DNA from 4 places in the Halanaerobium sehlinense genome. Region 3 is predicted to be linked to each of the others. Evidence: riboswitches for the same ligand, from Rfam matches in the RefSeq annotation. Region 3 holds a riboswitch; each other region holds the start of a gene.
The links. A riboswitch is a leader RNA that binds a small molecule or an ion and turns the genes downstream of it on or off. The one in region 3 is predicted to bind S-adenosylmethionine.
Positions count from the first base shown of each region.

Region 1 (7,954 bases), 730 kb from region 3:
ATCTCTAACTTTAGCTTCTTCATTAAAAGAACCACAGGAACCAACTCTAATTAAATTTTTAACTCCATAATCTCTAATTAATTCATTAACATAAATTGATAAAGAGGGCATTCCCATACCTGTACCTTGAGTTGAAACTCTTTTCCCTTTATAAGTTCCGGTAAACCCGTACATTCCTCTAACATCATTATATTGTTTTACATCATCTAAATAATTTTCAGCGATGAATTTAGCTCTTAACGGATCACCCGGCAGTAAAATTGTTTCAGCAATTTCTCCTTTTTTAGCTCCAATATGTGTACTCATCAATATACCTCCTATTTATTTTCATTTCTACCTATTATTATAATATATGGAGAGGTAAATGACAAAAATTAATAAAAAGTAAAAAAAGCCACCCCAAAGGATGGCTTAATTATCAAAATTTATATTAGTAGTTACCTAAGTTTTTAAATGCATTTAGCTTTTCTTGATTCTCTGAAGATTCAAGTTTAGCCTCTTTCATGAATCTGAACATGCTGTTAAACATATACAATCATCCTTTCTTATAAAGTTATTTTAGTTATAATTATGATTGGCTTATTTTTATAAATCAGTTATTGTCTTTTAAAATCCAACATTTTTAATACTAGCCGAGGTTTGTAAAAGAATTATTTCTAATCTGCTTTTCTTTAACAGATTGAAGATTGCTCTCAATTCTTCTACCTTCAGCACCAGCATTTTTAATAAATCTGAATAATGAATTCAACATTATTAAATCACCCTTTCTTATAAACTTATTATTATCATACTTATTATTAGTGATTTACTTATAATTATTATGCTATTAACATTATACATCTTTTAAATCTCTTGTCAAGACTTTTTCAGAAATTGTAGTTTAGGTACTTTTTACAGCTTTCGACTTATTAATTACTATATTTTACCAGAGATGATGGACACTTTCTCTGATGTATTCATCATAAATTTCATCTACTCTTCCCATTACCTCATCAGAAAGATTATCAGCTGCAGAAGCTGCTGCATTATCTCTTACCTGCCATGGTTTTTTACCTCCTGGAATTACACAGCTTACTGCATCATTCATCAAAATCCACTTCAGAGCAAATTGAGCCATTGTTAAACCTTCAGGTTTTATTTTTTCCAGTTCTTCCACTGCTTTTAATCCCAGTTCGAAATCTACTCCAGAAAAAGTTTCTCCTTTATCAAAAGCTTCACCATGACGGTTAAAGTTACGGTGATCATCTTCGGCAAAAGTTGAATCCTGGGAGAACTTACCTGTTAATAACCCACTTGCAAGTGGTACTCTACAGATAACACCAACATTTTTCTCTTTGGCAGCTGCTAAAAATTTATCACCTGGTTTGTGCCTGAACATATTATATATAATCTGTACAGAAGCTAAATTGTCATATTCCAGAGCCTTCATAGCTTCTTCTACTTTCTCTACACTGACACCATAGTTTTTAATTTTTCCTACTTTAACCATTTCCTCTAAAGCTTCAAATACTTCTTCCTGGTGATATACTTCTGTTGGAGGACAGTGCAGCTGCAGTAAATCAATGGTATCTACATCTAGATTCTGAAGGCTGCGGTCCACAAATTTATTTAGATTTTCTTTATTATAGCCTTCAGCTATATGAGGATCAAGTCTTCTTCCTGCTTTAGTGGCGATATATATTTTTTGATCAGTTTCTTTTCTTAATTTAGCCATTAATCGTTCACTACGGCCATCACCATAAACATCAGCAGTATCAAAAAAGTTAATTCCCTGATTTACCGCTTCTCTCAAAGCTGCCATTGACTGCTCGTCATCAACATCTCCCCAGGAACCACCAATTGCCCAGCCCCCAAAAGAAACCTCAGAAACTTTAAAACCTGTTTTGCCTAATTTTCGAAATTTCATAATATCTTCCCCCTTAATAATGCTGCCAAAGATTTTAATTTTTTATTTGAAAATTCATAATCTTCATTGTTATTATACATTATTTAGGAAGAGAATTAAAATATTTGTCAAGATAAAGATCTGTAATCTATTTTAATTTGTTTAAATCATAGGGAGTCTCCTGATAAACATAATAGTTAAGCCAGTTGAAAAACAGTAGATTAGCATGGCTGTGCCAGCGCATTAATATTTCTTGATTTGGATCATCATCTCTAAAATAATTTTTAGGAACTTTAATATCCATCCCTTTTGCCAAATCTCTAAAATATTCGTCTGCCAAACTTTCGCGATCATATTCTGAATGGCCGGTTGCAAATATTTGTCTGCCATTTCTACTCTCTAATAAATATATACCCGCTTCTTTTGACTCTGATAAAATATTTACTTCTTCAACCTTTTCTATATCTTCTTTCCTTATTTCAGTATGCCTGGAATGAGGGACATAAAAAACATCATCAAACCCCCTCATTAATTTTACATGTTTTTTGTTTTTATAATGGTCAAAAATACCGAACATTTTTTCAGATAGTGGATATTTTTTTATACCATAGTGATGATATAAGGCTGCCTGACTCCCCCAGCAAATATGGAAGGTAGAGTAAACATTGTGCAGACTCCAATCCATAATCTCCTGCAGCTCCTCCCAGTAGTCGACTTCTTCAAATTCTAAAGTCTCAACGGGAGCTCCGGTAATTATCATACCATCATATTTATTAGTTTTAATCTCGTCAAAAGTATTATAAAACTTGATCAGATGCTCCTCTGCTGTATTTTTCGAATTATGAGTTGCCGGATGCATCAGATCAACATCTACCTGTAAAGGGGTATTCGAAATCAAACGCAAAATTTGTGTTTCAGTCTTAATTTTAGTAGGCATTAAATTTAAAATTAGGATTTTTAAAGATCTTATATCCTGGTGAGTTGCTCTAGATTCTTTCATTACAAATATATTTTCATTTTCCAGTGTTTCAACTGCTGGTAAATCATTTTGAATTTTAATTGGCATTTCTATCACTCCATTCTATGCCTGGGCAGCACTTAATGCCTGATCTAAGTCTTTTATAATATCATCAACATTTTCAATTCCAATTGAAAGCCTGATCAATTCAGGTGAAATTCCTGTCTTAATTAAGTCTTCTTCACTCAGCTGCTGATGAGTTGTACTTGCTGGATGAATAGCTAAAGATTTAGTATCTCCAACATTAGCCAGATGTAAAATTAGTTCCAGCTGATTAATGAATTTCTCAGCTACCTTTTTGCCTCCTTCAACACCAAAAGCAATCATACCTCCATAACCATTATTAAGATATTTTTTTGCATTTTGATGTGATTTATGACTTTTTAAGCCCGGATAATTTACCCATTTCACCCGCGGATCAGCCTCCAAAAATTCAGCAACAGCCTGGGCATTTTGGGAATGCTGTTTCATCCTTAATGCGAGTGTTTCTAAACCCGTAATGGTTAAAAACGAGTTAAATGGACTGGGAGAACTTCCTAAATCTCTTAAAAGCTGAACTCTGGCCTTTGTAATAAAAGCAGCGCTGCCAAACTCTTCCTGAAATTTGACTCCATGATAGCTTGGGTCTGGTTCAATTAACTCAGGAAATCTGCCAGTATCCCAGTCAAAATTGCCGCTGTCAACAATAATTCCCCCAATCGAATTACCATGTCCTGAAATATATTTTGTTGTCGAATGGATAACTATATCTGCTCCAAATTCAAAGGGCTTACAAATATAGGGGGAAGCAAAAGTGTTATCAACAATTAAAGGGATTCCTGCCTGATGGGCTATTTCTGCCAGTCTTTTAAAATCAGGCACAGCTAGAGATGGATTACCAATTGTCTCAATATAAAGAGCTTTTGTTCTCTCATTTATTGCATTTTTAAAAGTCTCTGGGTTTTCAGAATCGACAAAACTAACATCTATTCCCAACTTTTTGAAACGATGTTTAAATAAATTATGGGTTCCTCCATAAATAGAGCTGCCGCTTACAATGTGATCTCCATTATTACAGATAGTTAATAGTGCAATTACCTCTGCTGCCTGGCCTGAAGAAACAGCTAAGGCTCCAACTCCACCCTCAAGTTCTGCTACTCTCTTTTCTAAAACTGTATTACTTGGATTTTGAATTCTAGTGTAAATATCACCTTCTGCTTTTAAAGCAAATAAATCTGCCGCATGTTCTGTACTGTCAAATAAATAAGAAGTAGTTTGATAAATTGGAACTGCTGCTGCTTTTCTGTTCTTCTCTGCCTCATAACCTGCATGTAGTGCTAAAGTCTCAAATTTAAATTTCATTTAATTTCCTCCTCTAATTTTCGCTGCTCAAATTTTAATTTAATTAATACTAAAGTCTTTTTTTCCTTCTCTAATACTCAAAAAGAATAAAATGGGAATAAATAAAAAAATCCCACTTCCTAAGTAAATATAGGAGTGGGTAATCTGTTTTGCTCCTTATCTCTCAGAAATCTTCCTGCTGGAATTAGCACCGGGCAGAATCAACTGCTGGTTGCTGGGCTTCAAAGGGCCAGTCCCTCCACCTCTCTTGATAAGTTTTATTGTTTTTTATAACTCTAACATAGATTAGTAATCCTGTCAAGAAAATATTTTTTTAATTAAAGCTAAAAATCATATGATTCAGTAAAAAACTATTTATTTCTTTTTCCGCTGCCTTGAACTTTTAATCCCCAGAGATTTTCTATATTTTGCAACAGTTCTTCTAGAAATATCTAAACCATATTTCTGAGCAAATATTTCTGCTAATTTGTTGTCACTAAGTGGATGTGCTCTGTCTTCAGATTCAATCTCTTCACTCAGCATTGCTTTAATACTGACTGAAGAAACCCCATCAATACCGCTGTTGAAGAAGAATTTAAGACTAAAAACTCCATGAGGAGTCTGAAGATACTTTGCTGTTGTAGCTCTACTGACAGTTGATTCGTGCATTTCAATTTCTTCTGCAACTTCTTCCATTGTCAAAACCTTTAGATTTTTTAAACCATTTTCAAAAAAATCCATCTGCTTTTTCAAAATTGCTTGAGTGATTTTTCTAATTGTATGTTTCCTCTGTTCAATACTTTTAATCAGCCAAACAGCAGCCTGATATTTTTCCTTTAAATAATCGCTGATCATAGCGTCATCCTGGTTTTTTAATAAATTATAATAATAAGAACTGATGGTAACAGTAGGATAGGCAGTATTTTTTTCTTCAATATAAAATTCCCCATCTTCTTTTTTTATAATTAAATCAGGATCAATATATTCTGCTTTACAGGATGCAAAACTGCTGTCATAGTTAATATCGAGTTTTTGAATCCTTTGATAAACTTCTTCTACTGCTTCTTTATCAAAACCTTCGTCAGAAAAAATTTCAGCAATCATTTCGAAATCTGTAGTTAGCTCACCAGATTCATTTAAACTACCTACAATAAATTTTCCAAGTTCAATCTCTTCATCATTGAGAACTTCAAAAAGCTGATTTTCTAAATGTTCGCAAAAATCAGGCTGGTAAGCAACAAAGTTTTCGTATTCTATATCCTTTTTTTGAACAGAATTAAAACTTGATTCCCTATAATTCATGTCCCTCTGTGATTCCATCATCTCAAGCAAAGGATTTTCTTTCATTTCATCTTCGATATAGTCTTTTAGTTCTAAAGCACTATATTGAAGAATTTCAATAGACATCTGCAGCTGAGTTGTCATTACCAACTCCTGCTTTTGTTCAATATTTAAATTAAGATCTAACTTCATAAATTACTCTCCTTTAACCACCTAAATTATAAGGCTTTATATATTATATATTAAATAATACTTCTTTAAAACCTTCTTTTATAGTCAATTTTACAGCAAAAAATTTTGCTAATAGATTTAAGGGAATCTTATATTATCTGTTTTTAATAATTAAGAACTGTGATAAGATTAATTTAGTCTATTAAAACTAATAAAGCTATATCCTACTAATATTATAATATTTTTTTGAATAATAAAAAAGTGGTGAACTAACATTATGAGAATTTTTCTTTTGGAATATTTTTTGAGTAGAAAAAGAAATAGTTTTTTTAAAGAATCTTTTTACAAAGAAGGAAGCTATATGCTGAATTCTTTAATTAAATCATTTGCTGGGATTAAAGATCTACAGCTATCTATTTTTGTCGCTCGAGAAAATACAGATTTAATTGAACATCAACAGCATAATCTGGAATTTATTGTTTCAGATGAGAACACTGATAGTCTTTATTCTGATAGTTCTTATTTTGAAAAGCTGTCTAGTTTAGATTTAAGTCATAGCGATTGTTTTTTAGTTATTGCTCCTGAAACAGATAATTTACTTTATCGGATAACTAAAATTATGGAAGCGAAAAACATTATAAATTTAGGCAGCAGTTCAGCCTGCATTAAAAAAGCAGCCGACAAATGGCTGCTCTACAAAAATTTTAAAGACGCTGCTGTTAAAATGCCTGAAACATATCAAATACAAAATAGTAAACTTAGTTTAAGAGATGATTTTTTTCCAGCAGTTATCAAAGCCAGGTATAGTGCTGGATCAGAACTTGAAATTATTAGATCAAAAAAAGATTTTTTAAAGTTAGAGCTTAGTAATTATAAAGATCAAATTATCCAAAAAATAATACCGGGAATTCCGGGCAGCTTATCTATTGCTGCTAATTCATCAACTTTAAAAATATTAAGTATTAATAAACAGCTGATCAGGTCTGACGATTTTTCTTATTTTGGCTCCATAATTAATTACAGCTTCCCTAACCAATATAAGTTAAAAGAGCTTGTTAATTTAGTCAAAAAGAAATATCCAGATTTGAATGGGTATTTTGGCATAGATTTTATCTGCAGTCAAAAAGGATTTTATCTGCTGGAAATCAATCCACGTCTCAGTTCTTCCTTTATTGGCCTGGCAGAAATATCTGAGCCGATAAAAACAATCCTCAATTTAACTAATTTAGCTGAAAATAAAGAATTTAAGGATTCAAACCTGCTTTCTTCAGAAGAATTTACTTTTTATTTAGATTAAGCTCCGGAAATTTATCATAAAACTTTACTTCATCAGAACTATAATCTAATTTCTCAAGCCATTTATTAAGACTGAGATCATCAATAAATAGTTCTTCTTCTGCAGCTTCAATTAATGGAATCAGGACAAAGGCTCTTTTTCTTATTTCAGGATGAGGAATTATTAAATCTTGACTCTGATATTTCAAATTATCATAAAACAAAATATCAATATCGATGGTTCGTGGACCCCATTTTTTAGTTCTAAATCTTCCCAGTTCACTTTCTATCTGCAGTATTTGTTCTAGAAGCTTTTCTGGTTTTAATTTTGTTTTCAAGCAGATAACTGCATTAATAAAATCAGCCTGATCTTCATATCCATAAGCTTTTGTTAAATATAAAGAAGAGGTTTTTTGGATCTTTATTTCAGGCAAATCAGATAATTTTAGAACTGCCTTTTTTAAATATTCAACTTTGGGGTCAATATTTGAACCCAGACCTAAATATACAGTTTCCATTTATATTACCTCAGTTCTTTTTCTACTCATTTTTACTGCTGCATTAGCTAAGGCTCCTGCAATTGGTACTGAAGGCTTTTGAATTTCTATTTCGATTAACTCTAATTTTGGGAATTCCATAAATAATCCCTTAATTAAATTATAAGCTGCACTTTCTAAAAGATCATATTTTTCAGCTATAAATATCTCTTTAATTTTGTAGTATATATCAGAATAACTTACAGTCTGCTTTAAATCATCATTAACAGCAGCCTGACTGCAGTCAAGTTCAGCTTTAAAGTTAATGATAAATCGCTGTCCTAATTCTTTTTCTGATTCTAATACTCCATGGTAAGCATAAAAAATCATTTCGTTTAATTTAATTATATCTCTATCCACTATGTTTGCCCTCCCATTTTACAGCATCTGTCATTACAGCAACTTTTTTGATTTCAGCTACATCATGGACTCTCACAATATTAGCACCTTTAAGAATTGAAGTTGAAA
Region 1 covers NZ_AP042442.1:1,035,525-1,043,478, reverse strand. Annotated here, with positions in the region: gene deoD (purine-nucleoside phosphorylase) at 1-306, opposite strand, end outside; gene ACZ446_RS05045 (hypothetical protein) at 629-751, opposite strand; gene ACZ446_RS05040 (aldo/keto reductase) at 923-1,906, opposite strand; gene metA (homoserine O-acetyltransferase MetA) at 2,034-2,951, opposite strand; gene ACZ446_RS05030 (O-acetylhomoserine aminocarboxypropyltransferase/cysteine synthase family protein) at 2,967-4,244, opposite strand; SAM riboswitch class I at 4,398-4,501, opposite strand; gene ACZ446_RS05025 (RNA polymerase factor sigma-54) at 4,599-5,696, opposite strand; gene ACZ446_RS05020 (ATP-grasp domain-containing protein) at 5,968-6,972, shown strand; gene folK (2-amino-4-hydroxy-6-hydroxymethyldihydropteridine diphosphokinase) at 6,953-7,468, opposite strand; gene folB (dihydroneopterin aldolase) at 7,469-7,846, opposite strand; gene folP (dihydropteroate synthase) at 7,839-7,954, opposite strand, start outside.
Region 1: another riboswitch for S-adenosylmethionine. It lies ahead of ACZ446_RS05030 (O-acetylhomoserine aminocarboxypropyltransferase/cysteine synthase family protein); the one in region 3 lies ahead of ACZ446_RS01455 (methionine ABC transporter ATP-binding protein).

Region 2 (7,954 bases), 580 kb from region 3:
ATTCTATTTATATTATACCACTTAACACTAAAGCATGCAATATGCATGTATAATGTTTTTGATATTTATGCAGGTGTTTTTTTCTATTAAAAGAATTATATTATTAACGTTCTTAATTTATAAAAATATAAGAGCAGAGCCCAACAGTCGTATAACATGGGATTGGTGTCATGCCTTCTGTCATAAAGCTTGCAGATAAACCAATCACGGATATTAAAACGCAAGCTTTACGCCAGTTCTTGCGGAACTAGGTACGAGCGAAAGTCCCAGTAACATTATAGTCAATAAGCAAGCGCTTTAGATTTTGATAAAAAAAGAAAAAAACTGCTACCCGGCTGCACGGATTGGAGGCAAAATGAAACATTCAGGATCGTGTCTTTGCGGAAAAATTAAATATGAGATAATAGGAAATTTTGAAAACTTCTTTTTATGCCACTGTAAATCTTGTCGTAAAGATACAGGGTCTGTTCATGCTTCAAATCTTTTTTCAACAACAGCAACATTAAAATGGTTGAAAGGAGAAGAAAAGGTAAAAACGTATAACCACAACAATTCAGGACATATAAAGAGCTTTTGTCCAAACTGTAGCTCTGCGCTACCTAATATACAAATGGATGGTAATTTACTTGTTGTTCCTGCTGGGAGTCTGGACACAGATATAGAAATAGTTCCTACGGGTCATATCTATCTAAATGAAAAAGCTAATTGGGATTACAACCTCGAAAAGATTCCACATTATGAGGATTTACCAAAAGAATAGAAATGTGTAGAAAGCCTAAATTTTCCTGAAATCGAGCATCGTTTGCTGCCGTGGCTAATTATATTACTATATACCAGCACTTACTGCTTATAACAGCGAATATGCGGTTCCGCCTGCGGCTTCACCCAAATTGCCTACGGAAACTTCGCATATTTGCGAAACGTTATCTGACATGATATATAAAATATGAATAACTTACTTTAATGAAAAAAGAAAGGGGACAAATAATGAAATATCCTGAACCAACTGTTGGTGCAATTATTTTTAATCCAGATAATAAAATACTCCTCTGTAAATCTCACAAATGGAATAATCAATATATAATTCCTGGAGGTCATATTGAATTAGGTGAAAGAATGGAAGAAGCTTTAAAAAGAGAAATATTAGAAGAGACTGGATTAGAGATATATGATATTCAATTAATTAGCATAAAAGAAAGTGTAAACAATAAGTCTTTTCATGAAAAAAAGCATTTTATATTTATTGACTACATGTGTAAAACTGACTCATATAATGTAATACTAAATGAAGAAGCTCAGGAGTATAAGTGGGTAGATTTAAAAGATATCGGCAATTATAACTTAGGTGGTTTTGTCAAATCATTATTACTAGAATTGAAAAATAAAGAAGAATCAGAATATAAAACAGAAATTTTTTATAGTTATTAGAAATTAATAGTTTTAAATTTTATAAAAAGAAAGATTAGATTACGAACAAAAGTTTTGCGGAACCAAGCACGATTGCAAATCTCAGTAAAGCTGAGCTAAATTAACAAAAGGAGATAAAGTAGAATGAAAATTGATGTTGAATATTTAGAGTTTATGTGGCCAATGAGACATTTTTTGATAACATGTGGAGATATTGAAGGTAAATCAAATATTATTGCGGTTAGTTTTTGTATGCCAGTATCAAAAGAGCCGCCACTAATCGCTTGTGCAATAGGGAAGGAATTTTATTCTTCGAAATTAATTAAAGAAACTAAAGAATTTATAGTTAATGTTCCTCCACAGGAGCTTAAAAAACAGATATATTATTGTGGTTATCACTCAGGCTATCAGGTTGATAAATTTAAAGAAACAAGTTTGACTCCACAGCAGGCACGTAAAATAAGGGTTCCTATTATTGGTGAGTGTATAGCCCACATGGAGTGTAAGGTTAAAAAAGAAATGAAAACAGGGGATAAAAATCTTTTTATAGGTGAAGTAATTGAGGCGTATGCAGACAAAGATATTGTAAAAGGTGCTAGAAAATGTGAGTATGCAGAAGGTGATTTTCCACGAAAAGTATATGCTACAAGATTTAAAAGCACATAGTTAACTTTGCTTAAAAGAAGGTTCCTGTTACGCTATTATGATGGATATTGGTAATATGAAATTTTGCTGGACAAACCAGTTTAATTAAACAAACTAGGTTTATAAAAAGCCTCATGAATTTCTTAATTTTAATGTTTGTTGTCAAAAATGTGGGGTGAAAAAAATGAATATATCATTAGAAGATATTCGTGCTAAAAAAGCAAATAAAATTACCTGGGTTGGATTTTTTATAAATCTTATTTTAACATCAATTAAATTACTTGCAGGAATAATGGGTAATAGTAATGCAATGATTGCTGATGCTATTCATTCTTTATCAGATTTTACAACTGATATAGTTATTTTAATCAGTTTTAGGATAGTTAGAAAACCGGCTGACAAAGACCATAATTATGGCCATGGTAAATTTGAAACTCTAGCAACAACAATTATTGGAATTGTATTATTTATTGTTGGGTTAGGGATCTTATATTCTAGTGGGAAAAATATTTATTCAGCTATCCTATTAACAACTTATCTAGAATCTCCAGGGATCATAGCACTTATTACAGCACTGTTATCAATGATAACACTATTATAAATATTCATACTGAACCTGAAGAAGATGATGAAAAGCTATAAATATTAAATAATTAGAAACAAAACAATATGAATAAAGTGTTTGTAAATAAGAAAAATGTTTAATAGTTTCTACATCATGAAAAATTTTATTGATTATAAAGTAATGGTCTGTTATAATTACTTATAGAAAATATGAGGAGAAATGCGTTTATGAAAGTTAGTTTATTAGTCTAAAAGCAAATTAAATATTCCATACTTTTTTAATTTTAACTTAAATCAGAGGGATTATTGCGTCTATTTTTAAGTAATCATGAAGAAGTGAATTAGTATGGATTATAGATTAATAAACTCTAGTATAATTAAAATAATAATTTATAAAGCTGTATCTTTAATATATACAGCTGATTATTCTATGCTATGGGATTATTTCCATAGTTTTTGTTATTTTAGCCGTGGGTTTATTAACTAACCTACGGTTTTTTTGCATTTAGACTAAAAAATTAGAAAGAATTTGTTTAAAATTAATTTAAAAAATAAATTATAAAGGAGAATAAAAATTACAGAATTAGAATTGTTAATTGATTTTCATAAAGAAGCAAAAAGACAGGGGCCAGGCAGTACTGCTGACACTTTAAAGGCCTTAGATTTAATAGAAATTAGTAAGAATAAAAAGCTTAAGCTTGCAGATATTGGCTGTGGTTCTGGTGCTCAAACAATAACTCTTGCAGAAAATATTGATGGCCGGATAACGGCAGTTGATTTATTTCCAGAATTTTTGAGAAAGCTTGAAGTAAAAGCAGAAGTAAAAGGACTAAAAAATAAAATTAAAACACTGGAAAAATCGATGGATAACTTAGATTTTGAGCAAGAAGAACTAGATATTATTTGGTCTGAAGGAGCAATTTACATTATGGGTTTTGAAGCAGGAATAAAAAACTGGAAAAAGTTTTTAAAACCTGGCGGTTATTTGGCAGTAAGTGAAATTACGTGGTTGACTGATAAAAGACCAGAAAAAATTGAAAAATACTGGAATAGTGAATATCCAGAAATTGATACAGCTTCAAATAAGTTTAAAGTTTTAGAGAAGAATGGATTCACACCGGCAGGATACTTTTATCTGCCCCAATCCAGCTGGCTTGAAAATTACTATAAGCCAATTGAAGCTCGTTTTAGTGACTTCTTAAAAAGGCATGATCATTCGGAAGCTGCAAAGAAAATTGTAGAAAATGAAAAAAAAGAAATTCAGATATATAAAAAATACAAAGAATATTTAAGTTATGGATTTTATATAGCCAAAAAAACAGCTGAAAATTAACTCAGCTGAAAAGGGAGGAATTCAAATTGAATTTGATAGATTTAGGTTGGAATCAGTTTTTTGTAGATAAATTAGCTCAAATGGAGGCTGAAGAAAGATTTCAGGTTGCAAGAGCTGCCGTTGAATATAAAGGAATGTATAAGTTGTATTTAGAAAAAGGAGAAGTTTTAGCTGAGATTACAGGTAAGATGCGTTATAATAATCAGTTTCCGGCAGTTGGAGACTGGGTATTAGTTGACCTTCAGGATAATGAAAACAGAGCTATTATTCATAAAATACTGCCCAGAAAAAGCAAGTTTTCACGCAAAGCAGCCGGGGCTGAGACTAAAGAACAGATAGTAGCTGCCAACATTGACACAGTCTTTATAGTAACATCTTTGAATCAGGATTTTAATTTAAGAAGGTTGGAAAGATATCTCACAATTGCCTGGGATAGTGGTTCTAAACCTGTAATCGTTTTGAGTAAAGCTGATTTAGCTGATGATGCTGGAGCAAAAAAATCTGAAGTTGAAACAGTGGCATTTGGGGTTCCAATTCATATAGTTAGTGCTTTAACTGGTAAAGGATTGGATGAGCTTAAACAATATTTAAACAGAGGAGAAACTGCTGCTTTTCTGGGATCTTCTGGAGTTGGGAAATCTACAATAATTAATCAGCTGGTGGGACAGGAAAAGATGGAAGTCAATCAAATTAGGGAAAGTGATGGTAGAGGGAAGCATACTACCACTCACCGAGAATTAATAGTTTTAGACAATGGTGGTATTGTTATTGATACTCCTGGGATGAGAGAAATTCAACTCTGGGATGAAAGTAATGGAATTGATGCAAGTTTCGAAGATATTAAAAAAATAGCAAAAAACTGTAAATTTAATGACTGTCAGCATGATTCAGAACCTGGTTGTGCTGTAAAAAAAGCTATTAAAGAGGGGAATTTAGCTGAAGCAAGACTCGAAAATTATAGAAAATTGGAAAAAGAATTGCTTTATTTAGAAAGAAAAAGAAAATTTGGCGCTGAATATGCAAATAAGTTAAAATATAAAGAATTAATGGGGTTATAGAATTTGACAAAATATAATTTAGATGATATTCTCTATAATCAAATAATAATAAAAATTAAAATTTAATAATTCATCAAGAGTGGTGGAGGGACTGGCCCTTTGAAACCCGGCAACCTACCAGTATGGTAAGGTGCTAAATCCTGCATTTCAAAGAAATGACAGATGAGAGGAATTTATAAAACCCTCTCAGGAGGGTTTATTTTTTTACCACTCTTTCAGTTTTATTAGGAGTGGCTTTTTTATTTTAAGCAAATATTTATTGGGAGGTGTATTAGAGAAAATACGGTTGACAAAATTAGAAATAATAAATTTATTAATATTAAAAAAGTAGAGGAGAATCTAAATTATGAAAAAATCATTTAAATCAATCTTAATCAGTAGTGGAGTAGTTTTAGCAGCAGTTTTGTATTTATTAATTGCAGCAAATACAGTAATAGCAGCAGATCAAGTTTTAAAAGTTGGTGCAACAGCAGGCCCTTTTGCTCAGATACTAGAGGCTGTGCAGCCGATTTTGGCAGAAGAAGATGTAGAGCTTGAAATTGTTGAGTTTACAGACTATGTAACACCTAATTTAGCATTAGCAGATGGTAGTTTAGATGCTAATACTTTTCAGCATATACCATATTTTGAAAGATTTAAATCTGACCGCAATTTAGACTTAGTATCAATTGCAAAAACAATTGTAATTCCCATTGCTATTTATTCTGATAAATATGAATCATTAAATGAAATTCCTGAGAACTCAACTATAGCTATTCCAAATGATCCAACAAATGGCGGCAGGGCCTTACTATTATTTGAAAAAGCTGGTTTAATAGAGTTAGATGATTCAGCAGGTATCAATGCCACCATTTTAGACATCGAATCTAATCCACTTGATTTAAAGTTTCACGAGGTTGAGGCAGCCCAAACAGCTAGAGTTATACCAGATGTAGCCGCTGCAGCTGTTAATTCAAATTATGCTCTTGATCTTGGAATGAATCCGAAAGAGGATTCTATCTATATTGAAGATGGTGACTCCCCTTATGTTTGTATAGTGGCAGTAAGGCCGGAAGACGAAGATAATCCTATAATTAAGAAATTTGTAGAAGCCTATCAATCTGAAAAAATACGAACTTTCATTAATGAAGAATTTGACGGAGCAGTTATCCCAGCATTTTAACAGCCTCGAAAATATTAAATATGAAGGAGTTATATTATGCCAGAATTAAATAAAAAAATAAACAATTTTAGTGATTCAGTTATTAGAAGAATGACCAGAATTTCAAATAAGTATGATGCAGTTAATTTATCTCAGGGTTTTCCAGATTTTGACCCACCAGAAGAGTTGAAAGATGCTTTAAAAGAAACTGCAGCTGGTAGTATACACCAGTATGCAGTTACCTGGGGTGCTTCTAATTTCCGCAAAGCTCTAGCTGAAAAACAGTCAAAATTTATGGGTTTTGAAATTGATCCTGAAAAGGAAATTGTTGTAACCTGCGGCAGCACTGAAGCGATGATGGCCGCAATGATGACAGTCTGTACACCTGGAGATAAAGTAGCAGTCTTTTCTCCATTTTACGAAAATTACGCTGCTGATGCAATTTTATCAGGAGCAGAACCTATTTATGTCAATCTTAACCCGCCAGAGTTCAATTTTGATCCAGAGGAATTAGAAGAGGCGCTAAAGCAGGGAGTCAAAGCTTTAATTCTCTGCAATCCTTCTAATCCAACTGGTAAGGTGTTCACCCGTTCTGAACTGGAAACCATTGCAGAACTGGTAGAAAGATATGATGTTTTTGTAATTACTGATGAAGTTTATGAACATATTATTTATCCTCCAAATAAGCATCTATATTTTGCTTCACTGCCGGGAATGTTTGAAAGAACAATTTCCTGCAGTTCTCTTTCTAAAACCTATTCGATAACAGGCTGGAGGCTTGGATATTTAATTGCACCTGCTGAAATAACTACTGCTGCCAGACAAATACATGATTTTTTAACAGTTGGAGCTGCAGCACCACTTCAGGAAGCAGCAGTTACTGCACTTAATTTTGATGAAAAATATTATAAAGATTTACAAAAATCATATCAGGAGAAAAAAGAATTTTTCTTAAATGGTTTAGATAAGATTGGGCTTAAATATACTGAGCCACAGGGAGCATATTATGTAATGGTTGATATTAGTGAATTTGGCTTTGATGATGACCTTAAATTCTGTGAATGGTTGATTAAAGAAATTGGGGTAGCTGCAGTTCCTGGATCCAGTTTTTTTAAAGATGACATTAATCATTTGATCCGTTTCCATTTTGCTAAAACCAAAAAGACACTGGCTAAAGCTTTAAAAAGATTGGAAAAACTGCCGAGTAAAGTTAAAAAATAAATTTAATTTAAGGGAGTGTGTGAATAAATGCATATTGTAATGGGATCTCCAAATAGATATCTGCAGGATAAAAATGTTTTAGCTAGAGCTGGAGAACATATTGCTCCATTAGGGAAAAAAGCTCTACTTGTTGGTGATAAGACTACACTAGAAGTGGTCAGAGAAGACTTCCAGAATAGTTTAGAAGAATACAATATTGAATTTAAAGAGGAAGTTTTTGGGGGAGAAGTAACTAAAAAAGAATCTCAGCGCATAGCTGATTTAGCGGCAACTGAAGATTTTGATTTAATCATAGGGATTGGAGGAGGTAAAGCTATTGATACTGCCAAGGCAGCGGCGGCTTATGCTGATCGAAAATTAATAACAATTCCAACTATCGCCTCCAATTGTGCTGCCTGGACTCCCCTGTCAGTTTTTTACGATGAAAAGGGGAGTTTTGAAGAATATATTATTTTCCAGAACAGTCCGGCATTAGTTTTAGTAGATACAGCAGTTATTGCTGATTCTCCTATAAACTATTTTAAAGCAGGCATAGCAGATACAATTGTTAAATTTTATGAAGCACGTGCATCTGCTGCTGATAAA
Region 2 covers NZ_AP042442.1:886,468-894,421, forward strand. Annotated here, with positions in the region: gene ACZ446_RS04310 (GFA family protein) at 356-760, shown strand; gene ACZ446_RS04315 (NUDIX domain-containing protein) at 988-1,428, shown strand; gene ACZ446_RS04320 (flavin reductase family protein) at 1,552-2,073, shown strand; gene ACZ446_RS04325 (cation diffusion facilitator family transporter) at 2,237-2,653, shown strand; gene ACZ446_RS04330 (class I SAM-dependent methyltransferase) at 3,191-3,949, shown strand; gene rsgA (ribosome small subunit-dependent GTPase A) at 3,976-5,007, shown strand; SAM riboswitch class I at 5,075-5,176, shown strand; gene ACZ446_RS04340 (MetQ/NlpA family ABC transporter substrate-binding protein) at 5,354-6,169, shown strand; gene ACZ446_RS04345 (pyridoxal phosphate-dependent aminotransferase) at 6,206-7,369, shown strand; gene ACZ446_RS04350 (iron-containing alcohol dehydrogenase family protein) at 7,397-7,954, shown strand, end outside.
Region 2: another riboswitch for S-adenosylmethionine. It lies ahead of ACZ446_RS04340 (MetQ/NlpA family ABC transporter substrate-binding protein); the one in region 3 lies ahead of ACZ446_RS01455 (methionine ABC transporter ATP-binding protein).

Region 3 (7,954 bases):
CTGGAGTATCTAAAAGCTAGACCTGATGCTGATTCTTCTCCATCTGTTAAAAACACAATAAAAGCGATAGAAAAATACTTAGAAGATCCAGTATTATTTGAAGCTGATGCAGATGCAGAATATGCAGCAGAAATTGAAATTCCATTAGAAGAACTTTCTGAACCACTAGTTGCTAAACCACATCATCCCGATAATGTTGCTCCTATAAGCGAGGTTCAGGGAGAAAAGATTGATGAGGTTTATATCGGCAGCTGTGTGGGTGGAGATTTAAAAAGTATTAAAGAAGCAGCAGAAATAATTGCAGGTCATCAGATTCCACAGGATGTTAATGTAGTTGTTGGTCCTGCTTCACGTGATATTTATGAAGAATTAATTGTTGATGGAACTATGGCTAAACTTACCCATGCTGGAGCAACAGTAATTATGCCTGGTTGTGGACTTTGTATGGGAAATAAAAGGCGGATTGGATCTGGAGCTACAGCTTTTACCACTACAACCCGTAACTATCAATCGCGGATTGGACCATCTGATTCTCGAACTTATCTTGGTAGTGCCCAGGTAGCTGGATGTGTGGCTGTACTTGGTCATATTCCAAGTAAAGAAGAGTATTTTAAACTGTATAAATAACGTGCACCTTCCGGCTGCGCGACCAATTATTTCCAATTAAAAATTATATAACCTGAAAAATGGGATTTAAAAATCCGATTTGAGGGATTAAAAAAGTCAGCTTGAGATAAGGCTTTCTATTTTAGTAATAGTAGGCTGAATTAAGAGAAACTTTATTAAATGATATTTATAATCCCTATCTATGTCAAGATAGGGATTATTTTTTTGAGAACAAATTATAAATTTCACTAATAGTAAAGGAGGGGTTGAGTGAAACCAAAAGACAAAAAGATTAAAGCTTTGATTTTGCCATTATTAATTTTAATCTGCTGGTACTTAGGAAGTGAATCTGGATTTTTTAATTCTTATATCCTTCCGTCTCCGACTAGAGTATTGAAAACTCTTTTAGGGTTACTTAAAAATGGATTGCTTTTCAAACATTTATTAGTGAGTTTTTATAGAGTATTTATAGGATTCAGCCTAACCTTTACTGCTGCATTTTCACTTGCACTTTTAATTGCCTTAAACGATTGGCTGAAAGATTATGTTACTCCAACCTTAGAATTTATTCGTCACATTCCTCCTATTGCTTTAATTCCAATTTTGATTTTATGGCTGGGAATAGGAGAAGAGCCCAAAATAACAGTTATAATTCTTGCTGCCTTTTTCCCAGTTTTTTTAAACACTCTTAGTGGAATCAGCAGCTGTGATCCAAAGTTAAAAGAAGTTGGGGAAATATTTGGCCTAAGTAAATGGGAAATTTTTTATCGAATTATTTTACCCCAGGCTGTACCTTCAATTATTGTGGGGATGCAGATAGCATTAGGTTACAGTTGGCGCTCTCTAATTGGAGCAGAATTAATCGCTGCCTCAGCTGGAATAGGTTATATGATAATTGATGCTGAACAGCTTTCTCGGCCTGATATTATAATTGTCGGTGTTTTTACAATTGGTATTTTTGGTTATTTAATTGATTATTTCTTTTTCAAATTTACTCAAAAATTAATACATTCTGGAGGGAAAGATAATGAAATCAATTATTCAAATCAAAAATTTAACTAAAAAATATAAGATTGAAGGTCGAGAAATCAGGGCCTTAAATAATATAAACTTAGAGATAGATACTGGAAGTTTTACAACAATAGTTGGGAGAAGTGGCTGTGGTAAAAGTACCTTTCTCAGAATAATAGCAGGGCTTGAAACAGCTAGTTCAGGCCAGATATCAGGAACAGATAAAATAAGGAGTTCTCTAGTTTTTCAAGAAGCAAGGTTGATGCCCTGGTTAACAGTTGCAGAAAATATTATTTTCCCTTTAAAAAACAGGATAAAAAGAGATAAAATTCAACCAAAAGTTGAAGAACAGCTGCAGCTTCTGGGTTTAAAGGAATTTAGGGATGCTTATCCTGACCAAATTTCTGGAGGGATGGCCCAAAGAACTGCTTTAGGAAGAGCTTTGATTTTTGAATCAGATTTGATTTTAATGGATGAACCTCTAGGATCTCTTGATGCCTTCAATAGATACAAGCTGCAGAAGGAATTGAAAAATATATTTTCAGAAAATGATAAAACAGTTATTTTTGTTACTCATGATATTGATGAAGCAATTTTTTTAGGTGATCAAGTTTTAGTAATGGATTCAGGAGAAGTTATTGAGCAGTTTAATTTAGAAAATGAATTTAGTTTTTCTGGAAATAAAGAAAAATATATTGAGTTAAAAGATCAAATATTATCTGAACTTAAAGCTTAATAAAGTTAGATTTGAATAAAATTTATCAGAATCACAGCAGGCCAAAATTGATTTATGATTATTTTAAATAAAAAAGGAGAATGATTTTAATGAAAAGAAAAATGATGAATATCTTAACAATTATTTTAATTACTATTTTTATTTTTTCAGCAGGAACAACAACTCTTTTGGCTTCAAAGCCAGAAAAAGTAGCTATTTCTTATGTTAAACTACCTTTAAATGTTCCTTCAATAATCGAAAAAGAAAATGAATTATTTGAAAAAGAGTTTAATCCAGATGGAATAGAGGTCAGCTTTCCAGAGATTACACAAGGTTCTAAGATGACACAGGCTGTTGCTGCAGGTTCTTTAGATTTTTGCAATGCTCTAGGAGGGACTTCTTTAATTTTAGCTGCAGCAAATGGAGTTGATATTAAGATGATTGGAACTTACAGTCGGGCCCCAAAAGCTTTTAATATTATGGCTAAAGATCCTAATATTCAAACTACTGCTGATCTTAAAGGTAAAAAAGTTGTGGGACCAAAAGGAACTATTTTACACCAGCTGCTTTTGGCTTCACTGGTAGAAAATGATTTAGATCTAAATGACCTTGAATTTGTTAATTTAGGGATTTCCAGAGGGATTTCTGCTCTTTTAACAGGGAGTGCGGATGCTGCACTAGTTGCTGGACCGGCTGTGCCTCAAGCTTTAGAAAATGGAGCTCATATTATCGAAAGTGGTGAGGGCCTTCTAGATGCAACAATTGTAATAGCCGTAAGTGGTGAGTTTTTAGACCAACATCCAGAAGTTGTTGAGCGTTATCTCAAAGTTCATCAGAAAAGTTTAAAATTCATGGAAGATAATCCAGGAGAAACTTTTTCGATAGTGGCGGAAGAGACAGGAATTTCTAAAGACGATGTTAAGCAGATGTATTCTTGGTACGACTTTAATCCTGAAATCACAGAATCAGATATTAATGAATTGCAAAAAACGCAGGCTTTTCTACTCGAAAATGGAATGCTTTCAGAATCAATTGAAATCGAGAGTTTAATTGTAGAATAATTCACTAAATCAAAGCTTGTTTTTTGAATAAAAATTATATATAATTAGAAATTGCTGCATCATAAATATTAGCTGTCTGCTGATTAAGTATTTTAATTGGCTGACAGCTTTATTTGCTTTTTCAAGCAAAAATTCTGACAATAGAAGGAGATTAGAATGAGCCATTTATTAGACGATTTAAATAAAAAACAGAAGCTGGCAGCTCAAACTTTAAAGGGTCCGGTGCTGGTACTTGCAGGTGCAGGAAGTGGTAAAACCAGAACTTTAACTTATAGAACAGCAAATTTGATTGCTGCAGGTGTGAGCCCAGAAAATATTTTAACAGTTACATTTACTAATAGAGCTGCAGATGACATGAAAGCTAAAATTAGTAAACTAATTGGATCTGAGATTATAGATGAGATGAATTTGGGTACTTTTCACAGTATTTGTTTAAAAATACTTAGAGATAACTTAAAAAAAGTTAACCGTTCTGAAGGTTGTTTAATTTATGATACAGCTGATTCAATTGCAATAATAGAAGATATTATTTTTGAATTTGGCTTAGAAGAGACTGAGTATGATCCAAAAATGATCTTTAATATAATATCTAAAGCAAAAATGGAACTGGTAATTTCGAATGATTTAACAGAAAAATATGCACAGAAAAACAACCAGGGTTCCAAGCATTTTTATCAAATTGTAAGCAGAATTTATAGAGAATACGAAAGAGTTTTAACAAACAATAATTGTTTTGACTTTAATGATTTGATTAAAAAGACAATAGAACTTTTAGAATCTGATGTAGAGATTTTAGAAAAATATCAGAATCAATTTAAATATATTCAGGTTGATGAATATCAGGATGTTAATCATTCTCAATACCATTTGATTTCTTTGTTAGCCAGACCCCAAAATAATATTTTTGTGGTAGGCGATGATTGGCAAGGAATTTATGGCTTTCGCGGAGCTGATATCAGTAATATTTTAGAATTTGAGCATGATTATCCGGAGGCCGAAGTAATAAAACTTGAAAGAAACTATAGAAGTTCAAATAATATTATTTCTGCCTCGAATCAGTTAATAAACAATAATAAGCAGAATAAAGTCAAAGAAGCTTGGACAAAAGCAGATGATGGAGCCCCAATTTTTATTGCTGGTGCAGAAAGCCCTTTGGTTGAAGCTAAGTATGTCTGTAAGAGAATAAACAATCTAGTAGATTTTTATAATTATAAGCTGAGTGATATTGCAGTATTGTGTAGAAGTCATTTTCAGTCTATACAGCTGCAAAATCAGCTGCCCAAATTTAGAATTCCACATCAACTTGTAGGCGGAGTTAGTTTTTTTGACCGCCAGGAAATCCGTTATTTTGTTAATTACCTTAAATTGCTGGTTAATCCAAATGATCGTCTTGCTTTAAAAAGATTATTTAGAATTGAAGTTCATGGAGTCGGAGAAATCTTGTTAAGTGAAATAAATAAATATGCACGTGAAAACAGAATGAAGATTACAGATGTTTTTGAAAGCCCTACTCTTGTCAAAGGAATTGGCAATAATAAAGCAGCAAATATTATTGAATTTCAGCGTCGGGTTATTGACAGTATCCATGATTTGCGTGAAGAAAAACTGCCGATGCACAAAAAAGCAGTGGAATTATATGAAAGAATAGACTTTGATCAAAATGTTCTGGCAGAATTAGATGATTCTGAAAGTCGAAAAAAATATATGAATATGTTTTTAAGTAATATGGCTGATTTTCAAAAAAATAACCCTGGGCGAGGTCTTTATGATTATTTATTGATTAATAAATTGATTTCAGACAAAGATATCACTGAAGATAATCAGGAAAAAGTAAAGGTAATGACAGCTCACTCTGCTAAAGGATTAGAATTTCCTGTGGTTTTTGTGATAGGAGCTGAAGAAGAAGTTTTTCCACACCTGAAGAGTCTGGAAGAAAAAGCTTCTGGTCAAAACCCATATGCTGTTGAAGAAGAGCGGAGATTATTTTATGTGGCAATGACTCGAGCAGAAAAATTATTATTCATTTCTTTTTCTAAACAAAAACTTTCAAATGAACAGGGGCAGTATAAGCAGATTATTCCATCCAGGTTTTTATATGAGCTTCCTGATCAAAGGCTTGATTTTACAAGTGTAGAAAGTAAAAAGGGTGGTTCAGGAATTCAAATGCGTAAAAATGTAGAAGTGATTTAAGCTGAATTAATTATCAACTGGCATCAGCTAAATAGATAATTTTCCATAAGGTTGATAACAATTAAAAATAATCCTTGACAGAGTTAAAATTGAGTGATAAACTACTAAATAACTTAAAAAGAAAATAAAAATCATCAAGAGCGGTGGAGGGACTGGCCCTAAGATACCCGGCAACCTACTTAAAATCTTTAGTAAGGTGCTAATTCCAGCATTCCGGAAAGGAATGATAGATGAGAGGTAACTGAATCCTCTCATGAGGATTTTTTTCATTTCTAACTGCTCTTGATATTTGGAGCAGTTTTATTATTTATAGAGGGTGATTACTATTGATAAAAATTGAAAACTTAACTAAACATTATCATGCAGCTCAGGGAAAAGTAGAGGCAATAAACGGCCTCAATCTGGAGGTTGCTGATGGTGAAATATTTGGAATGATAGGACCAAGTGGAGCCGGCAAAAGTACTTTGATCCGAATGCTCAACCTTTTAGAAAAACCGACTGCGGGGACTATCAATATTAACGGAACTGATTTGACTGAATTAAGCTCCCAAAATTTGAGAGCTGCCAGACAAAAAATTGGGATGATTTTTCAGCACTTTAATCTTTTATCTTCTCGCACTGTATTAGGAAATGTAGCTTTTCCACTTGAGATTGCCGGGGTTAAGAAAAAAGAGAGAAGAAAAAAAGCAAAAGAACTTATTGAGCTGGTAGGTTTATCAGATAGAGCAGATCATTATCCAGCCCAACTATCAGGCGGCCAGAAGCAGAGAGTAGGTATTGCCAGAGCTTTAGCAAACAATCCTGATTTATTATTATCCGATGAAGCAACCTCATCTCTTGATCCTGAAAGTACTAAATCAGTCTTAGAACTTTTGGCTAAAATTAGAGATGAAATGAATTTAACAATTATTTTAATCACACATGAGATGGGTGTAATTAAAGATATTTGTGATCGAGTAGCTGTTTTAGAATCTGGAAGGATTATTGAAGAAGGGTCAATTATTGATATTTTTTCCAGCCCTCAACAGCCGTTAACAAAGAAATTTATAAGTTCAGTTATTGATTTTGACTTACCAGAGAGAATTATTAAACATGTTAAAGCAGAAAGACCGGGAGAATTGATTCGAGTTTCTTTTGTTGGTGAAACAACTCATGATCCTCATATCTCTGACCTGGTAAAACATTATTCAGTAGATGCCAATATATTATATGGTAATATTGATGAGATTCAGGGTGTACCATTTGGAACTTTAGTTTTAGATTTAGAAGGACAGTTAACAAATATAGAGGAAAGTATAGCTTATTTGAGAAGTAAGGATTTAAGAGTTGAGGTGTTAGAAGATGTTTAATTTTATTACAGATTTAGCTCGCTATAATGATTTAATGCTCAGTGGTTTATTAGAAACCCTATATATGGTTGGTATGTCTCTATTTTTTGCAATAGTTGGAGGGATTCCCCTGGGGGTTTTAACAACTATTACTAGACCCGGTCATATATTGCCCAATAAGCCTCTAAATTTTGTTTTAGATGGAATAATTAATATTGGTCGCTCAATTCCATTTATTATTTTAATGGTAGCGGTAATTCCTTTAACAAGATTAATTGTAGGAACTTCAATTGGTACAAATGCCGCAGTAGTTCCCTTATCTCTGGCAGCTATTCCTTTTATGGGAAGAGTTACAGATAATGCAATTTTAGAAATTGACCATGGGGTTGTAGAATCAGCTCAGTCAATGGGAGCCAGCCCGCTGCAAATTGTATTCAAGGTCTTACTGCCAGAATCACTGCCAGCAATTATCCTGGGGCTAACACTGACTGCTATCAGTTTAGTTAGTTATTCTGCAATGGCAGGAGCAATTGGTGGGGGTGGTCTCGGCGATATCGCTATCCGCTATGGATACCAGCGTTTTCAGCTGCCTATTATGCTGGAGACAATTGTAGTACTTGTAATAATGGTTCAGTTAATTCAATTTTTTGGTAATCAGATTGCTTCATTTTATGACCACAGAAGTTAGTAAAGTGATTACTATTTTTAAATTTTAATCTTAGTTAATATAAAATATAATTGTAAATTATTTCTGAAGCTAAAAATCAGATTTAATTTAATAAAAATCAAACGAGTAGAAGAGGAGAGATAATTATGTTAAAGAAAACAATTTTGGTTTTAGTTCTTTTGACTTTTGTATTTGCTGGTGCTGTTCAGGCGGATGATCATGTCTTTAAGGTGGGAGCTACTCCTGTACCTCATGCAGAAATATTAGAATTTATAAAAGATGATTTAGCAGCAGAGGGAATTGAATTAGAGATAGTAGAGTTCACAGATTATGTAACACCAAATTTAGCTTTAGATGACGGCAGTATTGATGCTAA
Region 3 covers NZ_AP042442.1:309,524-317,477, forward strand. Annotated here, with positions in the region: gene ACZ446_RS01430 (aconitase family protein) at 1-627, shown strand, start outside; gene ACZ446_RS01435 (ABC transporter permease) at 877-1,668, shown strand; gene ACZ446_RS01440 (ABC transporter ATP-binding protein) at 1,634-2,353, shown strand; gene ACZ446_RS01445 (ABC transporter substrate-binding protein) at 2,443-3,393, shown strand; gene ACZ446_RS01450 (ATP-dependent helicase) at 3,550-5,583, shown strand; SAM riboswitch class I at 5,712-5,820, shown strand; gene ACZ446_RS01455 (methionine ABC transporter ATP-binding protein) at 5,910-6,932, shown strand; gene ACZ446_RS01460 (methionine ABC transporter permease) at 6,925-7,599, shown strand; gene ACZ446_RS01465 (MetQ/NlpA family ABC transporter substrate-binding protein) at 7,725-7,954, shown strand, end outside.

Region 4 (7,954 bases), 630 kb from region 3:
GCTGTTATAGCAGGAATGATAAATGGTGCCCCCGGTAGGAGTCGAACCTACGCTCAAGGCTTCGGAGGCCTTTGCTCTATCCACTGAGCTACGGGGGCATTACCTAAATTATTTTAACAGACAGACCGGCTAATGTCAATAAGCTTCAGATTTTATCAGCAAAAGAAATTATTTAACAGTTTTAAACTCCTTTCAATGCTATAATTTTAAACATAATAAATAAAGGGGAATAAAATATGACTGGTATTTGTGATTATAATGAGTAATCATCATGAACACGATCATTCTGCAGTGGGAAATATTAAATTTGCTTTTTTCTTAAATTTATCATTTTCAATTATCGAAATTATCGGTGGTTTGTTAACTAACAGTATGGCCATCTTATCTGATGCCCTGCACGATCTTGGGGATTCCATTTCTCTGGCTGTTTCCTGGTATCTTGAAAACTACTCTCAAAAGGGAGCTGATAAAGATTTTAGCTATGGATATGCCCGTTTTTCTCTGCTGGGAGCTTTAATAAACAGCATTGTTTTAATTTTAGGTTCATTTTTTATTCTATCAGAAGTAATACCGAGAATATTTAACCCTCAGGCTGTGCATCCAGAAGGGATGTTATTGCTGTCTATTATCGGGATTACTGTTAATGGAATTTCAGTTTTAAAATTAAGAGGTGGCAGTTCTTTAAATAAGGAAGTTGTAAGCTGGCATCTAATGGAAGATCTGCTGGGATGGACTGCGGTTTTAATTGTTAGTATAGTTCTAATCTTTAAAAGCATACCGGTTTTAGACCCACTTTTATCTTTATTAATCAATATTTACATTTTATATAATGTCATTTCAAAGTTAAAAAGAGTTTTAACAATCTTTCTGCAGGGAGTTCCTGGAGGAATTGATATCTCAGCTCTGCAGCAGAAAATTGTTGAACAGAGTCAGGCACTTTCCGTTCACCATACGCATGTCTGGACACTTGAGGGAGAAAAGAACTTTTTAAGCACCCACTTAATTGTTAATGACCAGATAAATAGAGAAGAAATAATAGCTTTAAAATCTAAGGTAAAAAGTCTGCTTGCAGAAGAAGGAATTGATCATGTAACAGTGGAAATTGAGTATGAAAATGAAGAGTGTAAGTCCGAAGACTGCCGGGCCTAAGCTGTAAATTTGCTTGACACAAATCTTTTAATATGGTAAAGTTATTTAAAATAGAATAATGACTTATCAAGAGTGGTGGAGGGATCTGGCCCTGAGAAACCCAGCAACCAGCAGTAATACTGCCCGGTGCTAAATCCAGCAGGTTAATACCTGGAAGATAAGTAGTTGTATCCCACTTCTACTTAGGAAGTGGTTTTTTGTTTTTGAAATAGGTTTTTGAAATCGAAGCAGAAAATAGAAAGCAGTATTTTTTCAAAAGAGTAGTTGAGGAGTTTAAGGAGGATATAAATGAAGATCAAAAAGATTTTTGAGCAGAAAGAATTGGTGTTTTCACTTGAAGTTTTTCCACCAAAAGCAGAAACCCCAATAGAAAACATTTATCAAACTTTAGAGGAGTTGAAAGATATTAATCCTGATTATATTAGTGTAACTTATGGAGCAGGGGGTGGGGTTAGAAAAAATAGAACCTGTGAATTATCTTCAATTATTAAAGAAAAATATAAAGTAGAGGCTTTAGCTCATCTAACCTGTATAAATTCTGATAAAGAAACTTTAAATCAAATTTTAGCAGAACTGGAAGAGAAAAGAATTGATAATATTCTGGCTCTTCGCGGTGATAAACCTGCAGATGGGCAATTACTGGGAGAATATAATTATGCCTATCAGCTTGTGGATCATATAAAAAAGCATAATGACTTTGGTGTTGCAGCTGCCTGTTATCCTGAAGGTCACTTAGAAACTGAAAGTCTTGATCAGGATATTGAATATTTAAAACAGAAAGTTGACTGTGGGGTAGATTATCTAATAACTCAGATGTTTTTTGATAACTCACTTTTTTATAAATTTCGTGAAAAAGCAAGAAAAAAGGGAATAGATGTTCCAATTGAGACTGGAATAATGCCGGTAATAAATAAAAAACAGATTGGAAGGATTATAGAATTATCAGGTGCTTATTTCCCGGATAAATTCAAAAAAATATTTGAAAAATATGAAGATAATCCAGAAGCTTTAAGAGATGCAGGTATTGCTTATGCAGTAGAACAGATTGTTGATTTAATTTCCAGTGAGGTAGATGGAATTCATCTTTATACAATGAATAATCCCTATGTAGCAAGAAGAATCAAAGAGGCCGTAGGTTCTTTAATCACTCATATTAACTGTAAAAAGGCTGATTAAAATGAAATTTAAAATTGATAGAACAGAAGTTTTAAGATATTTACAGACTTCAAAAGATCTAAAAGATGAAAATATTAATCGTTTGATTAAGGAGTCAACTGCTGAAATAAAAGAATTGATTAATTTTAGATATTTATATAAAAAGTATCCGATTAAAACTGTGGCTGATGGAATTGAAATTTTAAATACGACTCTAATTTTAAAAGGAGATAGTATTAAAAAACATCTGAGTAATTCAGAAGAAGTTTATCTGCTGGCAGCTACTCTGGGGGCTCAGGTTGATAAGAAAATCTCTTTTTATGAGAAAATATCAGTAACTAAGTCTATGGTTTTTGATGCCTGTGCTACAACAGCTATAGAAGAAGGCTGTGATCAAGTAGAAGCTGAGATTAAAGAAAAAGCTTTGAAAGAAGGCAATAAAGATATAACTTTTCGTTACAGTCCAGGCTATGGTGATTTAGATATAGATATCCAAAAAGAGTTCCTAAATATTCTCGATGCACCAAAGAAAATTGGTTTAACTGCTTCTAAATATAATATGTTAATACCTACTAAATCAGTTACAGCTATAATTGGAGTAATTGCAGAAAAAACTGAAAAAAATAAGGAAGAGTCAAAAGTCAATAATAATGAGTCTAAAAATATTGAAGCAAGGGATATAGAATTTGAGCAGCGACAATGCAGACAGTGTTTATTAGACGATGATTGTGAGTTAAGAAGAAAGGGGATTTACTGTGGAGCTAAGAAATAAACTTGGAAAGAGAATAATATTATTTGATGGAGCAATGGGTACAGTCCTGCAGCAGCGAGGTCTGAAAGCAGGAGATATACCGGAAAAACTTAATCTTGAAAAAGCTGAAGAGATCATAGATATACATAAAAGCTATCTAGAAGCAGGGGCAGAGATTCTAACAACAAATACTTTTGGCGCAAATGCCTTAAAGCTGGAAGAAAGTAATTACTCCGTAGAAGAAGTTATTTCTGCAGCAGTAGAAAATGCCCGAAGAGCAGTTGTGAGATCTGGTATTGAGGCAGCAGTAGCTCTTGATATGGGGCCATTGGGAGAATTATTAGAACCAATGGGAAGTTTAACTTTTGATGAAGCCTATAACCTTTATCAGCAGCAGGTTTTAGAAGGTGTTAAAAGTGGGGCAGATTTAATTCATATAGAAACTATTGCTGATCTTTATGAGGCCAGAGCAGCAGTTTTGGCAGCTAAGGAAAATTCCAATCTTCCAGTTTTCTGTACTTTGACCTTTGAAGAAGATGGCAGAACTTTTACTGGAGGCAGCATTCGCTCTATGATAGCAGTTCTGGAAGGCCTTGGAGTTGATGGAATTGGGCTAAACTGTTCTCTGGGGCCAGAAAAGCTGGAACCGCTGGTAGAAGAGCTTCTTCTTTATTCTGAAACTCCAGTAATTTTACAGGCTAACGCTGGGCTTCCAGTAGTAGAAAATGGAGAAACAGTTTTTAAGATTTCACCTGAGGAATACTTTAAACCATTATTCAGGCTTTATGAAAAAGGACTTGCAGTTATTGGAGGCTGCTGTGGTACAAATGAAGAGTTTATCTCTTTAATTGCTGATAATTTAAAAAATAAGAAGGTGAAAAAAAGAAATCCTATAAAAGAAACTATTGTCTGCTCTCCTTCTCAACATAGAGATTTGGCAGGGGTTAATGTAGTTGGAGAAAGAATTAATCCAACCGGTAAAGAATTATTTAAAAGGGCTTTAAGAAATGGTGATCTGGATTTTATTTTGAAAGTTGCAGTAGAAGAAGTAGATGCAGGAGCAGATATTCTAGATGTTAATCTTGGACTCCCTGATATTGATGAAAAAGAGATGATGGTTAGATTAATCAAAGAACTACAGGGGATTTTAGATATTCCATTACAAATTGATTCCAGTGACCCTGAGGTTATAGAAGAAGCACTCAGATATTATAATGGGACGGCTATTGTGAATTCAGTTAACGGAGAAACTGAAATTTTAGAGAAAACTTTACCAGCAGTAAAAAAATATGGTGCAGCTGTAATTGGATTGACAATGGATGAAAATGGAATTCCAGAGACTGAAGAGGGGCGTTTTGAAATTGCCGAGAAAATTGTAAATAAAGCAGCTGAATATGGAATTAGCAGAGATAAAATTATAATAGATTGTTTAACTTTAACTGCCTCTGCTCAGCAAAAAGGTGTTCGAGAAACTCTAAAGGCCCTAAAAATGGTCAAGGAAGAACTAGGAGTTAAAACAACTCTTGGAGTTTCCAATGTATCTTTTGGTCTGCCAAATCGTCCAGTTTTAAACCGGACTTTTTTATCGGTGGCACTCTACCAGGGATTAAATCTACCAATTATTGATCCTAATGATGAAGAAATGATGGCAAATATTAAGGCAGCAGCAGTTTTGAACAATATTGACCAGGGAGCTAAAGAATATATAGACTATATGGCTGAGGAAAAAAATACTGGAAATGAAAAGGGAACAGACAAAAACCAGAGTGGAAAAGATATAGATTTAAAGACTGTGATAATTAAAGGTCTGAAAGCGGAAGCTGGTCGTTTGACAGATCAAATTCTCCAGAAAAAAGAAGCATTGGAAGTAGTAAATGAATATTTAATTCCGGCTCTGGATGCTGTTGGTGACCGTTATGAAAAAGGTGAGATATTTTTACCACAGCTCGTTCAGTCAGCTGAAACTGTTAAAGAAGCATTTAATGTTTTAAAAGCAGAGATGGCCCGGACAGGTGGCAGGGATATTTCCAAAGGGGAAATTGTGATGGCAACTGTAAAAGGTGATGTCCATGATATTGGTAAAAACATAGTGAAAACTGTGCTTGAAAACTATGGTTATCAGATAATAGATTTAGGAAGAAATGTTAATATAAAGGAAGTTGTTAAAGCCGTTAAAGAGAATGAAATAAAACTTCTTGGTTTAAGTGCTTTGATGACAACTACTGTTAAAAATATGGAAAAAACAATTAAAGCAGTTCGGGAAGAAGTAGCTGATTGTAAAATCATGGTAGGTGGAGCAGTTTTAACCGCAGATTATGCAGATATGATTGATGCAGATTTTTATGCCAGAGATGCTAAAGAAGCTGTAGAAATTGCCAAAAAAATTATTACTGAATAATTAGTTGATCAACTTAGACCACAAATAATAGATCTTTAACAAATAGCAGGCTGCAGGTTTTATAATTTATAACTCCAGCCTGCCTGAAATTAATCAATTCTTTCAATATTCTTTTGTTCTGCAGCAAGGTCAGCATAGTGGAGAGCATGCTGTTTTAGTTCAATTACCTTTTCCTTTGTAATACTGCGGATAACTTTTGCTGGCACTCCTAAAACAAGACTTCCAGCTGGAATCTCAGCATTTTCAGGAACTACAGCACCAGCTCCTACAATTGAACCTTCACCAATATGTGCACCACTTAATATAGTAGCATTCATTCCAATTAAAGATTTATTACCGATTTTACAGGCATGGATAACTGCATTATGACCAATAGTAACATAATCTCCAATTTCAACACCTAAATTTTGTTCAACATGGACAGTTGAATTTTCTTGAACATTAGAATATTTTCCAATCTTTATCTTTTTAATATCACCTCTAACTACAGTATTATACCAGATACTGCTGTGTTCAGCTATTTCGACATCTCCAATTATTTGACTACCTGGAGCAATAAAAGAGTTTTCTGCAATCTTAGGACTTTTTTTGTTAAATTTATAAAGCATTTTAAAACCTCCATATTTTAGGTTATCACTATATGAATTCTATCTAAAGTTTAAAACTCCTTTTTTAATAGCCATTTAACTTGCAAGCACTGATAAAATAATTTATAATTAAAGGTGTATGAAATCAGAGGTGGAAAATATGTCAAAAAAAAGAGTGGCTATTTTTGGAGGGACTTTTGATCCCCCTCATCAGGGACATTTTATTTTAGCTGAACAGATAAAAAATTATTTTGGATTATCTAAGATTATATTTATGCCTGCCGGCAGGCCGCCACATAAAAAAGATAGGACTATTTCACCAAATGAAGATAGATTAGCAATGCTGAAGTACGCTGTAGATGATAATCAATATTTTTCTATATCAGATTGGGAAATGAAAAATGAAGGTTATTCTTATACTGCAAAAACTTTAGCAGAGTTTGTACCACAAATTGATGCTGATCAGGTCTTTTTTATTATAGGTGCAGATTCATTAGCAGAAATTTTTGACTGGAAAGATCCGGAATATTTATTAAGCAAAGCTAATTTTATTGTATTTAGTCGACCTGGTTATAATTTAGAAAAGCTTATAAATGATCAAAAATATGAAGATTATTTAGAGAATATATTTACATATCAGAGTTTAAATATAGAAATTTCTTCTTCGTTTATCAGAGATGAAATTCGAAAAGGTAATTCTATTCGCTACTTAACATTAGATAAGATCAAAAAGTATATTGAAAAAAATAATCTTTATAGGTGATTAGATGTCATTAGTTAATAAAAATTTATTAACAAAACCTGATTTAAAGAAAATAGAAAACATTTTAGGAAAAGAAAGATATCAACATACGAGATTTGTTTTAGAATCAGCGGTTAAACTAGCTAAAAATTTAAATCTTAACCAGCAGAAAGTAAAAACTGCTGCTTTACTGCATGATATTGCCAAATCTAAAACTGATGAAGAATTAAAAATAATTTTAAAGGATTCTCAGTGGTCTGTTGATGATTTAGAAGCTTCTATAACTCCAATACTGCATGCTCCTGCTGGAGCTGTAATTGCCAAAAATGAATTTGGAGTTGAAGATCAGGAAATATTAGAAGCAATACGTTTTCATACCTTGGGCCACCCCGAAATGGGACAAATAGCTCAGGTTATTTATGCTGCCGATTTCATTTCAGAAGATAGGCAGTTTCCTGCTTTAGAGATTATTAGGAAAGAAATTGAAAGAGATTTTGAATTAGGATTATATTTAATAACCAATAATATCATTAAATATCAGCTTGAACAGGATAATTTTATCCATCCTTATTCAAATGATTTACGAAATAAACTATTAAAGAGAAGTGATTAATAAATGTTAGAAAAATTAACTGACTGGAAATATATTGCTTTAATTATATTTTTAGTCATCATTGGTGTTACAATGGCTTTTTTGTGGAATGATGATTTAACTAAAATTTCTTCCGAAGGACCTTTTGCAGAAAATAAAGTCAATATACTTGCAGTAGGATATGATTCAGATATTAATGGTGCCTCAAGAGCAGATACAATTATTTTAATCAGTCTAGATGTAGATAGTAAAGAAGCAGGACTAATTTTTCTGCCAAGAGACACCTATATAAATTCGAGCAAAAGAAAGTTTACAAAATTAAACTCTTCTCATGTCTATGGTGGGATCGAATTAACCCAAAAAACAATAGAAGAAATGCTCAATGTTGATATAGATTATTTTCTAGAAACTGACTTTAAAGGTTTTGAAAAAATAATTGATCGTTTAGGTGGTGTAAATGTTAATGTTTCTCGCCATTTGAATTATGTTGATAAAGCTGGTGGTTTGTACATTAATATTCCTGCAGGTCAGCAGAACCTAAATGGAAAAGAAGCACTTCAATATGTTAGATACCGTGATG
Region 4 covers NZ_AP042442.1:936,813-944,766, forward strand. Annotated here, with positions in the region: tRNA gene ACZ446_RS04585 (tRNA-Arg) at 24-98, opposite strand; gene ACZ446_RS04590 (cation diffusion facilitator family transporter) at 259-1,149, shown strand; SAM riboswitch class I at 1,210-1,313, shown strand; gene metF (methylenetetrahydrofolate reductase [NAD(P)H]) at 1,438-2,325, shown strand; gene ACZ446_RS04600 (Vitamin B12 dependent methionine synthase activation subunit) at 2,327-3,076, shown strand; gene ACZ446_RS04605 (homocysteine S-methyltransferase family protein) at 3,060-5,453, shown strand; gene ACZ446_RS04610 (gamma carbonic anhydrase family protein) at 5,543-6,061, opposite strand; gene nadD (nicotinate-nucleotide adenylyltransferase) at 6,201-6,803, shown strand; gene yqeK (bis(5'-nucleosyl)-tetraphosphatase (symmetrical) YqeK) at 6,808-7,395, shown strand; gene ACZ446_RS04625 (LCP family protein) at 7,399-7,954, shown strand, end outside.
Region 4: another riboswitch for S-adenosylmethionine. It lies ahead of metF (methylenetetrahydrofolate reductase [NAD(P)H]); the one in region 3 lies ahead of ACZ446_RS01455 (methionine ABC transporter ATP-binding protein).